2 regions of the Sphingopyxis sp. YR583 genome follow, and region 2 is predicted to be linked to the other one. Evidence: predicted binding sites of a transcription regulator. Region 2 holds the regulator's gene; the other holds the start of a gene.
What was found. Region 2 encodes LexA, which represses DNA repair genes until DNA is damaged. Its sites were predicted from a motif close to GTTCCNCNCTTGTTCT; they were not measured.
Positions count from the first base shown of each region.

Region 1: the regulator LexA is predicted to act here: its motif matches at 3,480-3,495, upstream of recA (recombinase RecA).

Region 1 covers NZ_FNWK01000001.1:102,662-108,567, forward strand. The annotation lists gene BLW56_RS00515 (hypothetical protein) at 117-653, opposite strand; gene BLW56_RS00520 (glutathione S-transferase family protein) at 700-1,326, opposite strand; gene speB (agmatinase) at 1,347-2,162, opposite strand; gene recA (recombinase RecA) at 2,325-3,404, opposite strand; gene BLW56_RS00535 (response regulator) at 3,526-3,879, opposite strand; gene BLW56_RS00540 (hybrid sensor histidine kinase/response regulator) at 3,869-5,906, opposite strand, start outside.
Region 2 covers NZ_FNWK01000002.1:561,009-566,914, forward strand. The annotation lists gene trpD (anthranilate phosphoribosyltransferase) at 1-112, shown strand, start outside; gene trpC (indole-3-glycerol phosphate synthase TrpC) at 109-894, shown strand; gene BLW56_RS14720 (hypothetical protein) at 943-1,236, opposite strand; gene moaC (cyclic pyranopterin monophosphate synthase MoaC) at 1,447-1,920, shown strand; gene glp (molybdopterin molybdotransferase MoeA) at 1,917-3,107, shown strand; gene lexA (transcriptional repressor LexA) at 3,173-3,856, shown strand; gene BLW56_RS14740 (ComEC/Rec2 family competence protein) at 3,810-5,906, opposite strand, start outside.

The sequences.
Region 1 (5,906 bases), on a different contig from region 2:
CCCCAACGATTCCTTCGAACCGCGACCCTATGCCGCAAAGGTCGAAGATTCCCTTCGCGACACGTGGCCATCCTGTTGGGGAGAGCGCACCGATGCAAGCTTAATTCTTCGCAGTCTCAGAAGTTTGTCGCGATCCCCTTGCCCAGGTAACAGGGCAGTTGCCGCAGCACATCGGCCTTGGGCACGCCGTCTTCGATCAGGTCGGCCGGGACTTCGGACGTGTCGGTGCGCACAACCGTCCAGCCGTCCACCGGCGTGGCGCGATGGACGACGACATAGCCGCAATCCATTGTTCCGTCCTTGCGATCGCCGCGAAAATCGAACGCCGCATAGAGCCCGGCGGGCTGTCCCGCGGGATCAAGATACCAGCTCAGGCGCAGCGGCCGTATCTGTCCGTCGGCCCACAGCGTCGCCCGCTTGCGCAGATTCATTTCCCATTCGAGCCGCGGGTTCGACGCCTGGAACGATAGCCGCAGCATCGCATAAGCGGCGGCAAAATCGCGTTTCTCCAGCGCGAGCGTATATTCGGCGAACCGGTCGATCGCCCCTTCTTCGTCGGACGGCGACGGCTTGAACGCGCGGTCTTCGGGCGCGACGATCTCGCGTTCGAACTCCGGCGCGAGCGTCGGCGGCGCCGCGATTGCGGCAGGCATAACGGCGATCAGTGCCGCGCCAAAAAGAAAAGCACGGCCTCGAAAATCAATAGCCATAATAGGCGCCACCCTTTTCGCGTGCGCGGCGCCATGCCGGACGATCGTGGCAGGCGTTCACAAAGGCCGCGAGCTTGGGGTAGCGCGGCGCCATCCCCTGCATGATAGCGATTTCCGCGGGGAAGCTCAGCATGATGTCGGCGGCGGAAAGGCTGTCGCCGACGAAATGGCCGCTCTCGCCGACACGGCTTTCCATATAGGCGAAGTGCGAATCGAGTTGCTGCGAAATCCGCGGCTCGATCGGCGCAGCGGCTTCGCCAAGGCGTGCGGTATAGATGCGCAACAGGATCGGCGTCATCGCCGACCCCTCGGCGAAATGCAGCCACTCAAGGTGACTGATATGATCGTCGGTCCCACGTTCGGGAACCAGATGTCCGCCACCATGCCGCTCGCACAGATATTCGGTAATCGCGCCCGATTCGGTCACGACGCGGCCGTCATCCTCGATCACCGGCGACTTGCCGAGCGGATGAACTGCGAGCAATTCAGGCGGCGCAAGGTTGGTCACCGGGTCGCGATCATAATATTTGACCTCATAGGGCGCGCTGATTTCCTCGAGCAGCCACAGGATGCGCTGCGAGCGACTGTTGTTCAGATGGTGGACGATCAGGCTCATGGACATGCTCCTCTGGACATTCAGGTACGGTACGGCCCGTTGCGGTCGATCAGTGCCGCAAGTTCGCGCACCAGCTTGGCACCCAAAATTGCGGTGACATCGCCGATATCGCGGCCGGGGTGAAGTTCGACGATATCGGCGCCGACGATAGGCGAGGTTTGTTTGTGCAGCACGGCCAGTACCTCGCGCACCGTGAGCCCGCCAGGTTCCGGGTGCGCGACGCCCGGCGCCACCGACGGGTCAAGACCGTCGAGATCGATCGAAATATAGAGCGGCCCTTCGAGGACCGGCACCATATCCGGGGTAAAACCCGCCATCGGGATGATCTCGACGCCAAAGCGCGCCGCCTGCTCGCGGCAATGGGCGTTGAGCGTACGGATACCGACCTGCACCAGCCTTTTGACATATCCCGCCTCGCAAATGCGGGCGAAAGGCGATGCGTGGCTGCGTGGATTTCCGGCGAAATCATCGTAGAGATCGGGGTGCGCGTCGAAATGGAGGATCGTCACCGGCCCATGGCAAGCCGCCGCGGCCTCGACGAGCGGAAAGGTCACGGCATGGTCGCCGCCGAGGGCGAGCGGAACTTCACCATCTTCGCGCACATAGGCGATGTGGCGCCGGATCGCGGCGTCGTCCTGCGCGGTGTCTTCGGTCAGCGACAGGTCGCCGTCGTCGGTGAGCGCGATGTCGGTGCCGATCTCGGGACCGAGTTCGCTCGCCATATTGCCGCGGTCGCTCCACAGCGCCGCGCGGATCGCGGCGGGGCCGGCGGCGGCGCCGCGTTCGAAGCTGCTGTTGATGTCGGTGGGCAAGCCGAAGAGGCGGATCGCGGGCATGCGCCGCTTGTAGCCGCTGGCAAGGGCGGCGCAAGGATCAACGGCGGGCGGGCCGACCTGCAGGGGAGAGGGAATGCAGGCACCCCAATGGGGCAAGGAGGGGGCTGGAGGCCCGCCGCCGTTAGCCGGCCGGTCCGCCGAAGCGAACCGGCCGGAGGACTATCAATTGTCGTCGTCGCCCTCGTCGTCGGGGCCGGCCATCATTTCCTCGGCCACCGCGTCGGTGCGGCTGCGAATCGCGGCTTCGAGCCGTTCGCGCAGTTCGGGATTTTCGGTCAGGAAATTCTTCGCATTTTCGCGGCCCTGACCGATACGGATCGAGTCATAGCTGAACCAGGCGCCCGATTTTTCGACGAGCCCGGCCTTGACGCCGATATCGAGGATTTCGCCGATCTTGGAAATGCCCTGCCCGTACATGATGTCGAATTCGACCTGTTTGAACGGCGGCGCGACCTTGTTCTTGACGACTTTGACGCGCGTGGTGTTGCCGACGATCTCGTCGCCATTCTTGATCTGGCCGGTGCGGCGGATGTCGAGGCGGACCGAAGCGTAGAATTTGAGTGCGTTACCGCCGGTCGTGGTTTCAGGGTTGCCGTACATCACGCCGATTTTCATGCGAAGCTGGTTGATGAAGATCACCATGCAGCGCGAACGGCTGATCGAACCGGTGAGCTTGCGCAGCGACTGCGACATCAGACGCGCCTGCAGGCCGACGTGGCTGTCGCCCATCTCGCCCTCGATTTCGGCGCGCGGAACGAGCGCGGCGACCGAGTCGACGACGAGCACGTCGATCGCGTTCGATCGTACAAGGGTATCGACGATTTCGAGCGCCTGCTCGCCCGTGTCGGGCTGCGACACGATGAGTTCGTCGATGTTGACGCCGAGCTTGCGGGCATAGACGGGGTCGAGCGCATGTTCGGCGTCGACGAAGGCGACGGTGCCGCCCGTTTTCTGCGCTTCGGCGAGCGTGTGCAGCGCGAGCGTCGTCTTGCCCGAGCTTTCGGGACCATAGATTTCGATGACGCGGCCGCGCGGCAAACCGCCGACGCCGAGCGCGATGTCGAGGCCGAGCGAGCCGGTCGAGATCGCCTCGACCTGCATGGCTTCCTTCGAGCCCAATTTCATTACCGAGCCCTTGCCGAACGCGCGATCGATCTGCGCGAGCGCGGCGTCGAGCGCCTTCTGCCTGTCCGTGTTGTTCACTGATTTCCCCGATTCGACGAGTGACAATTGTCCGGCCATGACCGTCCCTTTCCAGCTCTAGAGCGACAGCAGAAGCATCGCAACGCCGGAACTATGTACCACATTTGTTCTCAGTGAACAAGCGGGGAACAAAATTAAATGGAACGGGAAGAAAATGCCCCTATTCCGCCGAAAAATCCTTCAGCGCCGCTTCGATGTCACTGATCCGGAACGGCTTGGTGATCAGCTTGCGATGCGCATGCGCGGGCGGAATGACGTCGCCTCCGCCCGAGGTGAAAGCGAAGGGAATGCCGCGTTCGGCAAGCGCGTCGGCGACCGGCCAGCCCTTTTCGTCCCCAAGGTTGATATCGACCAGCGCGCCGCCGAGAGGTTCGCCGGAAATGAAGGCGAGCGCTTCCTCGTTCGTGGTCGCCTGCGCGGGTTCGGGCAGGTCGAGCGCGTCGAACATATCGGCGAGCATCATGCCGATCAGCACATCATCCTCGACGAGCAGGATGCGTTGATCACTCGCCATTGGACACCCGATGCGCGGCATCGTCGAGCGCGGCCGAAGTCGCCTCGGCGAGCTGCGCGACAGAGAAGGGCTTTGGCAGGAAAGCGACATTGTCGATGTCGATCGACTGGCGCAGCTGCTCCTCGGCATAGCCCGACATGAACAGGACGGGCAGACCGGGTCGCTTGGCGCGCATGGCGCGCACCATCGCCGGACCGTCCATCGTCGGCATGACAACATCGCTGATGATCAAATCGATCTTCTCCATTTGCGCGAAACGTTCGAGCCCTTCTTCACCCTGCGCGGCGGTGACGACGTTATAACCCGCACGGGTCAGCGCGCGTTCCGCAACCGCGCGCACCATATCCTCATCCTCGACGAGCAGGATCGTTCCGGTGCCCCATTGGCTCTTCTTGGGCTTGACCGGCGGCGGCACGACGACGGGCGCCTCGCCTTCGGCGCGATGGACGGGCAGATAGATCGAAAAGCTCGTCCCCTCCCCCAGCTTGCTGTCGGCAAAGATGAACCCCGCCGACTGCTTGATGATCCCGTAAACCGTCGACAGCCCGAGCCCGGTACCCTTGCCGACATCCTTCGTCGTGAAGAAGGGTTCGAAAATCTTGGGCAGCACATCGGGCGGAATACCGGTTCCGGTATCGCTGACCTTGAGCGCGCAATAATCGGCCGGCGGCATGAATTCATTGCCCATTTGCCGCACGTCGGCGGCGGACACGGGGAAGGTTTCCATGGTCAGCGTCCCGCCGCCGGGCATCGCATCGCGCGCGTTTACCGCGAGATTGATGATCACCTGCTCGAGCTGGCCGGGGTCGGCGCGCACCGCGCCCAAACCGCGGCCATGATGCACCGACAATTGCACCGTTTCGCCGATCAGCCGCTTCAGGAGGTGCGACACCTCCGAAATCACGTCGGGCAGCTGGAGGATCTGCGGGCGCAGCGTCTGTTGCCGCGAAAAGGCAAGCAATTGCCGCGTCAGGCTGGCGGCACGGTTGGCGTTGCTACGAATCTGCTGGATATCGTCATAGTCGCTGTCGCCCGGCGTATGGCGCATCAGCATCAGGTCGCACGCGCCGAGAACGGCGGTCAGGATATTGTTGAAGTCGTGCGCGACGCCGCCCGCGAGCTGACCGACCGCCTGCATTTTCGAGGCCTGCGCGACCTGGCGTTTGAGCCGCGACTCCTCGCTCGAATCCTTGAGGCTGAGCAGCACCGCCGCCTCGCCGAGTCCGCGCACACCGACGACGCGCATCGACACCGGCTCGCCGCTCTGCCCCGCGAGGCGGATCGAAAGATCGCCCCCGACCTGTTGTCCGCTGCTGTGGCGGCGGATCATGTCGGACAGCGCGCCCTTGTCCTCTCCGACGACGATGTCGCCGGGGTAGCGCGGCATCTTGCCCTCGGGCAGGCTCGCAGCGCGGACAAAGGCGCGGTTCATATAGAGAAAGCGCCCGTCGCGATCGACCATGGCGAGCCCGAAAGGCAGCAGCGAGAGCAAAGTTTCGACGTAGGTTTGCGCGGTGCCGCGATCGGTCGGCCCCATTTCCTCGTCGAGCATCGCGAGCAGCATCGGCGTGTTGCTGTCGGCGGACGCGAGCGGGATCTGGATCAATCGCACGGGGGTCGCGCGATCACCTTCGCGCGCAAAATATAGCGCCCCGGCATCGTCGAGCCGGATCATCGGCGCGACGTCGCGGCCAGCATAGTGGCGCGCATCATCCTCGCCCAGCGCGCGAAGCAGGAAGGCCTGATTGGCGACGCGCAAGCGTCCCTCGGCGCTGACGAGCGCGGCCATTACCCCTGCATGACCGAGCGTGCGGCCGGCGGGACCGTCGAGATGACGGATGATTTCGGCAACGAGGTCGAGCCGTTCGAGCGCCGAAAAGCGCCAGACCAGATAATCGTCCGACTGCCCCGCCCGCGTCACCTGCGCACGCAATTGCAGCGGCCCCACGGCGAGGTCGTCGGCATAACCCTCGCCATCGCGCCACGCGATACGACCGGCATTCTTGAGCGTTTCGGCCCCGCGTCCT
Region 2 (5,906 bases):
CGTCGTCGCCGGGGCGGCCGATACGCTGGCCGAAGGGGTCGAGGAGGCCGCCGAGGCAATCGACAAGGGCCTTGCCAACGCGCTGCTCAATTGCTGGATCGCCTATAAATGAACAAGCTCACGCAAATCCTTGCCACCAAGGCCGACGAAGTCGCCGAACGGCGCGCAGCGCGCTCGCTCTCCGCCCTCGATGCGATCGACGCCGGTCCGGTGCGCGGTTTCGCCGCCGCGCTCCAGGCAAAGATTGACGCGGGCTCATTCGGCCTGATCGCGGAGATCAAGAAGGCTTCGCCGTCCAAGGGTTTGATAAGAGAAGATTTTAACCCGGAAGATCACGCGCGCGCCTATGCCGCCGGCGGCGCCGCCTGCCTGTCGGTCCTGACCGATGCCCCCTATTTTCAGGGACATGAAGATTATCTCGTCGCAGCGCGCGCGGCATGCTCCCTCCCCGCGCTGCGCAAGGACTTCATGGTCGATCCCTGGCAGGTCGCCGAGGCGCGCGCGATCGGCGCCGATGCGATCCTGATCATCGTCGCCGCGCTCGAAGACGGCATGATGCGCGAGATCGAGGCTGCGGCGTTCGAGCGCGGCATGGACGTTCTTGTCGAGGTCCACGACGAAACCGAGCTCGACCGCGCACTGACGCAGCTCAAATCGCGCCTGATCGGCGTCAACAACCGCGACCTTCGCACTTTCGAAACCGATCTTGCCGTCACCGAACGGCTCGCAAAGCTGGTCCCGCCCGGAACGCTGCTCGTCGGCGAAAGCGGCATCGCCATCCACGCCGACTGCCAGCGACTGGCAAAAAGCGGCGTCAAAGCGTTCCTTGTCGGCGAAAGCCTGATGCGCCAGCCTGACGTCACGACGGCAACCAAGGCGCTGCTGGAGGGCTGACGTCCGCTTTGGGGTGGTTAGCTGCCGTTATTCCTCGCGCGCGCTAAGTCAGCGTCTGATCGCATCGAACATGTCGATCACACTCAGAAGACCTTTCCGCTCGTCGTCGAAAAGATCCTCGTACTTCAGCGCCTCATGACATTTTTCGACAAGAATGCTGTCTAGGTGTCTGGCTCGAAAATGCATGAACACAAAATGGGCACGCCACTGGAGAAATTCAGAAAAAGCTCTAGTTTCGTCGGCATTCTGGCGCTTGAGAACGGGCCATAGTGCAGCAAAAGCCGAATTGGATACCGCCATCGTCGCCGCGACTGAGTTCGGGACAAGTTCTTCAGTGCTCAAAGTCGCCATCCTTCGGCCGCCGCCCAATTTTGGCACTTAGCCTACGTCGGCGCGGCAATGTCCGCAACCGGTCGTCAGCTGCCTTTCCCCATCCGCGATCCCTACCTACACCAAAACTGCCCCGCAAAAGCGGCCACAGCTTGGCGCCTATCATTTCCGCTCGGTCATCCCCCTTGCCTTTCCCGCCCCGCGTTGCTTGGCTGCGAACACATGACACCCAAACCGACTCACCTCGACGAAACCGGCACCGCGCATATGGTCGATGTCGGCGCCAAGCCCGCAACGCAGCGGCGAGCGGTCGCCGGCGGGCGCATCATCATGTCGCCCGAGGCGCTCGACGCGATCCGCAGCGGCAATGCGCCCAAGGGCGACGTGCTCTCGACCGCGCGCATCGCCGGTATCATGGGCGCCAAACGCACCGCCGACCTCATTCCGCTCTGCCATCCGCTCGCACTGACCATGGTGGGCATAGACTTTATATGGGAAGACAATGGGATATCGGTCGTTGCTGTTGCGCAGACGACGGGACAGACCGGCGTCGAGATGGAGGCGCTCACCGCCGCTTCGGTGGCGCTCCTCACCCTCTATGACATGGCAAAGGCGCTCGACCGCGCGATGATCCTCGGCGACATCCGCCTGCTCGAAAAGAGCGGCGGCCGCTCGGGCGACTGGCGCGCCGCATGAGCGGCCTGCTTCCGGTCGAGGAAGCACAGGCGCGGCTCCTGGCGCTGTGCGCGCCGCTCGGCAGCGAAAATATCGCCTTTTCCGAATCGCTTGGCCGCTATCTCTCGCATGATGTGAACGCGCTGCGCGATCAGCCCGCGGCGCCGCTGTCGGCGATGGACGGCTATGCGATCCGCTTCGACGATCTTCCGGGTCCGTGGACCGTCATCGGCGAAACCGCCGCGGGCGCCGCGCCGGACCTTGCGGTCGGGCCCGGCGAAGCGATGCGGATCTTCACCGGCGCGATGCTCCCGGCGGGCGCCGACACGGTGATCGTGCAGGAAGACGTCGTGCGCGAAGACGACAGGCTGCGGTCGACCGGTGACGGCCCCGGCGCGCGCGGGCGCCATATCCGCTCGCAAGCCGCCGACTTCGCTGCCGGCGACTGCCTGCTTCCCGCCGGCACGCGCCTGACCCCCGGCGCGATCGCCGCCGCGGCGATGAGCGGTGCGGGCGAACTTGCCGTCGGGCGCCGCGCGCGCGTCGCGATCCTCACCACCGGCGACGAGCTGGTCCAGCCCGGGCGCACTCTTGCCCCGGGGCAGATCCCCGACAGCAATGGCGTGATGCTCGCGGCAATGCTGTCGGGCGAGGTCGACGGGGTCATCCTGCCGCACCATGTCCGCGACGACCGCGAGACACTTGCCAAGGTTCTGAAAGAGTTGGCGCGACGTCACGACGTCATCGTGACCGTCGGGGGCGCATCGGTCGGCGACCACGACCATGTTCGCGGCGCGCTGGGCGACGCAGGCGGGCAGCTCGATTTCTGGAAAATCGCGATGCGCCCCGGCAAGCCGCTGATCGCCGGAACGCTGGGCGACGCGATCCTGCTTGGCCTGCCCGGCAACCCCTCCTCGGCCTTCGTCACCGCGACGCTCTTTCTCCTGCCGCTCGTCCGCCACCTTGCCGGGGCGGCCGATCCGCTGCCGCCCGTCCATCAGGCCCCGCTCGCCGCCGCCCTTGCCGAAGGCGGCACACGCCGCGACTATCTGCGCGCGCGACTCGAAAACGGGCGCCTGACGCCGTTGATCGGGCAGGAAAGCGGCCGCACCCTTCCCCTCGCCTCGGCGAACGCGCTGCTGATCCGCGACATCGGCGCCCCGGCACGCGATGCGGGCGACCTCGCGGATTATCTTGTCATCGCTTGACAAATTCCGCTTTGTTCCACTATCGTTCTCAATATGTCCGGAATTGGCATCATGGAGAACGAACGATGTTGACCGCGAAGCAGCATGAACTGCTCCACTTCATCCAGGAACGCCTTGATTCGAGCGGCATTTCGCCGTCGTTCGAGGAGATGAAGGAAGCGCTTGGTCTCAAATCGAAATCGGGCATACACCGGCTGATAAGCGCCTTGGAAGAAAGAGGTTTTCTCCGCCGCCTGCCCAACCGGGCCCGCGCGCTCGAGGTTCTCAAGGTGCCCGAGGCTGTGAAGCCCGCGGTGCGTGAGCGTAGCGACAATGTGGTTCCGCTCCGCAAGCCCGCCCCGGCGCTCAAGCCGATCGCCGCGAACGACGTCATCGAGATCCCGCTCCACGGCAAGATCGCGGCGGGCGTCCCGATCGAGGCCTTCGAGGATCACAATAATCTGGCCGTTCCCGCCGCACTGCTCGGCTCGGGCGAACATTATGCGCTCGAAATCTCCGGCGACTCGATGGTCGAAGCGGGGATTTTCGACGGCGATTATGCTCTGATCCAGAAAGCGAGCACCGCGCGCGAAGGCGACATCGTCGTCGCGCTCGTCGACGGGCAGGACGCGACGCTCAAATATTTTCGCCGCGAAGGGCAGATGATCCGTCTCGACCCCGCGAACAGCGCCTATGAGCCGCAGCGCTACCCCGCCGATCGCGTCATCGTGCAGGGTCGTCTGTCGGGATTGCTTCGTCGTTACCACTAAGCTGCTGCGGCAGCCGCCAGGGATGCCCGTCGCCCGCCTTGAGCGTGGCGACGGCCTTGGGCGTTTCACCGAGGTAGAGCGCTAGGCCGCCGCTGGCCGCAAGGCTGTCGCGATCGATCGTCATCCAGCGCCCGGCGCACTCGCGCGGTAACCAGCGATCGCTGATCACGACATCAGCCGCCGCGCAGGCGGCCGCCATATCGGCGCCCTCGATCCGGTCGCGCCCGCGCGATGCAAGAATGACATATTGCGCTCTGCCCCGCCCCTGCTTCCAGCGGCAGAAATCGCGATTGCATTCGACATGGCCGAGACCTGCCAACGCCGCCAGCGGCATGTCGGTCCCCGCCGCTTCCGCCATCGTATCGCGGATATAGTCGCCCGCCCGGTCGCGCAGCAACGCGTAGCTGCCATCGGGCAGCGCCGCGGCGATGTGGCGGCCATCGCCGGTGACGAGCAGGTCGGGGCGCGGCTGAAAAAGCAATGTTGCCGCGCCGATCGCCAGCGGAACGAACCCTGCATGGCGCCAGCGCGTTTGCCAAAGCAATATCCACAGCCCGCCGAAAACCGCGAGGCCAAAACCCCATGGAGGAAAGCTCGGCAGCGTTGCCACCGCACCTGGTGCGTCGGCGACGGCATGTGCGAGCCACAACAGGAGCCGCAACGCCTGTTCGGTGATCCACCAGAAGGGCGCCCCCGCCCCGATCGTATCAAACAGGAGCGCCAGCGCCTCGAACGGCATGATGACAAAGGTTGTGAGCGGAATCGCGACCACATTGGCGAGCGCGCCGTAGAGACCCGCCTTGTGGAAATGGAACAGCGCGATCGGCGCCAGCGCCACTTCGACAATCAGCCCGGTAATCAGCAGCCCGGCGACGCCGCGCCCCAGCCGAAACAGCCACGTCTCATCGCGCCGTGCGAGAAACGCTCGCATCGGCCGACTCTCGTGCAATGCGATGATAGCGGTGACGGCGGCGAAGCTCAGTTGGAAACTCGGTCCCGCGAGCGACTCGGGGCGCCAGACGAGGGCGATCAACGCACCGGCGGCGACGAGCCGCAGCGTCAGCGCCTCACGCCCCATAAGGAACGCGACGAGGACAAGCAGGGCGGCGATAAATGAGCGCAGCGTCGGCACCTCGGCACCCGCGAGCAATGTGTATCCGCCACCCGCCAGTGCCCCTGCGGCGGCGGCAAGCGACAGGACATAGCCCGCGAGCGCGAGCCGCCGGTTCAGCGCCAGCAGCCGCAGCGTCAGGAACATCGCAAATCCGACGACGGCGGTCACATGCAGCCCGCTGATCGACAGGAGATGCGCCAATCCGCTCCGCCGCATCGCCTCCTCGTCGGCTTCGCTGATCGCGCCGCGGTCGCCCGTGACCAGCGCGGCGGCGATTCCCCCGGGCGAGCCTTCTATCCGATCGTGAATATGCGCGCTGAGCCGCGCGCGCAGTGGCGGCGTCGCGCCCCTTTGCGCTGGTGCCCGGGAAATATCGCCGAGCACCGTCCCGACCGCCCCGATCCGGTCGAACCATGCCCGCTGGGCAAAATCATACCCCCCCGGCAGGCTTGCCGTAGGCGGCGGCATCAATCGCGCGCGGACGCCGATCGTTTCGCCATCGGTGAGGTCAGCGGCCTGTTCGCTGCGCAACGTCAACCGCACCCGCGGCGGCAGATCGCTGCGCTGCTGGGGCAGAGCGAGAATGCGAATCTGTCCCTTGGCCGGCAAGGGCTCGGCGCGCTCGACGATTGCGGAAAACTCGGTCACCACGGGCGCCGCGAGCACCGGCGCCGCGACCCATATGGCGCGCGCCCAGATCAACAACACGCCCGCCGCCATAACGCCGCATCCCACGACGACCATCCGCCCGGAGCGGTTGTTCCAGCCGATCAGCGCGCCTGCGCACATGCCGCCCGCCATTAGCAGAAGGAACCCGATCCAATGCGTCTCGGCAGGTAAGGCGAACCAGGCGGCGATGCCGGCGCCCAGCGCAACGGGCAACCAGAGCCCGATCCGCTCGCGCTCCGCCTCGAGCCGAGCTTCGAGCGCGGGACC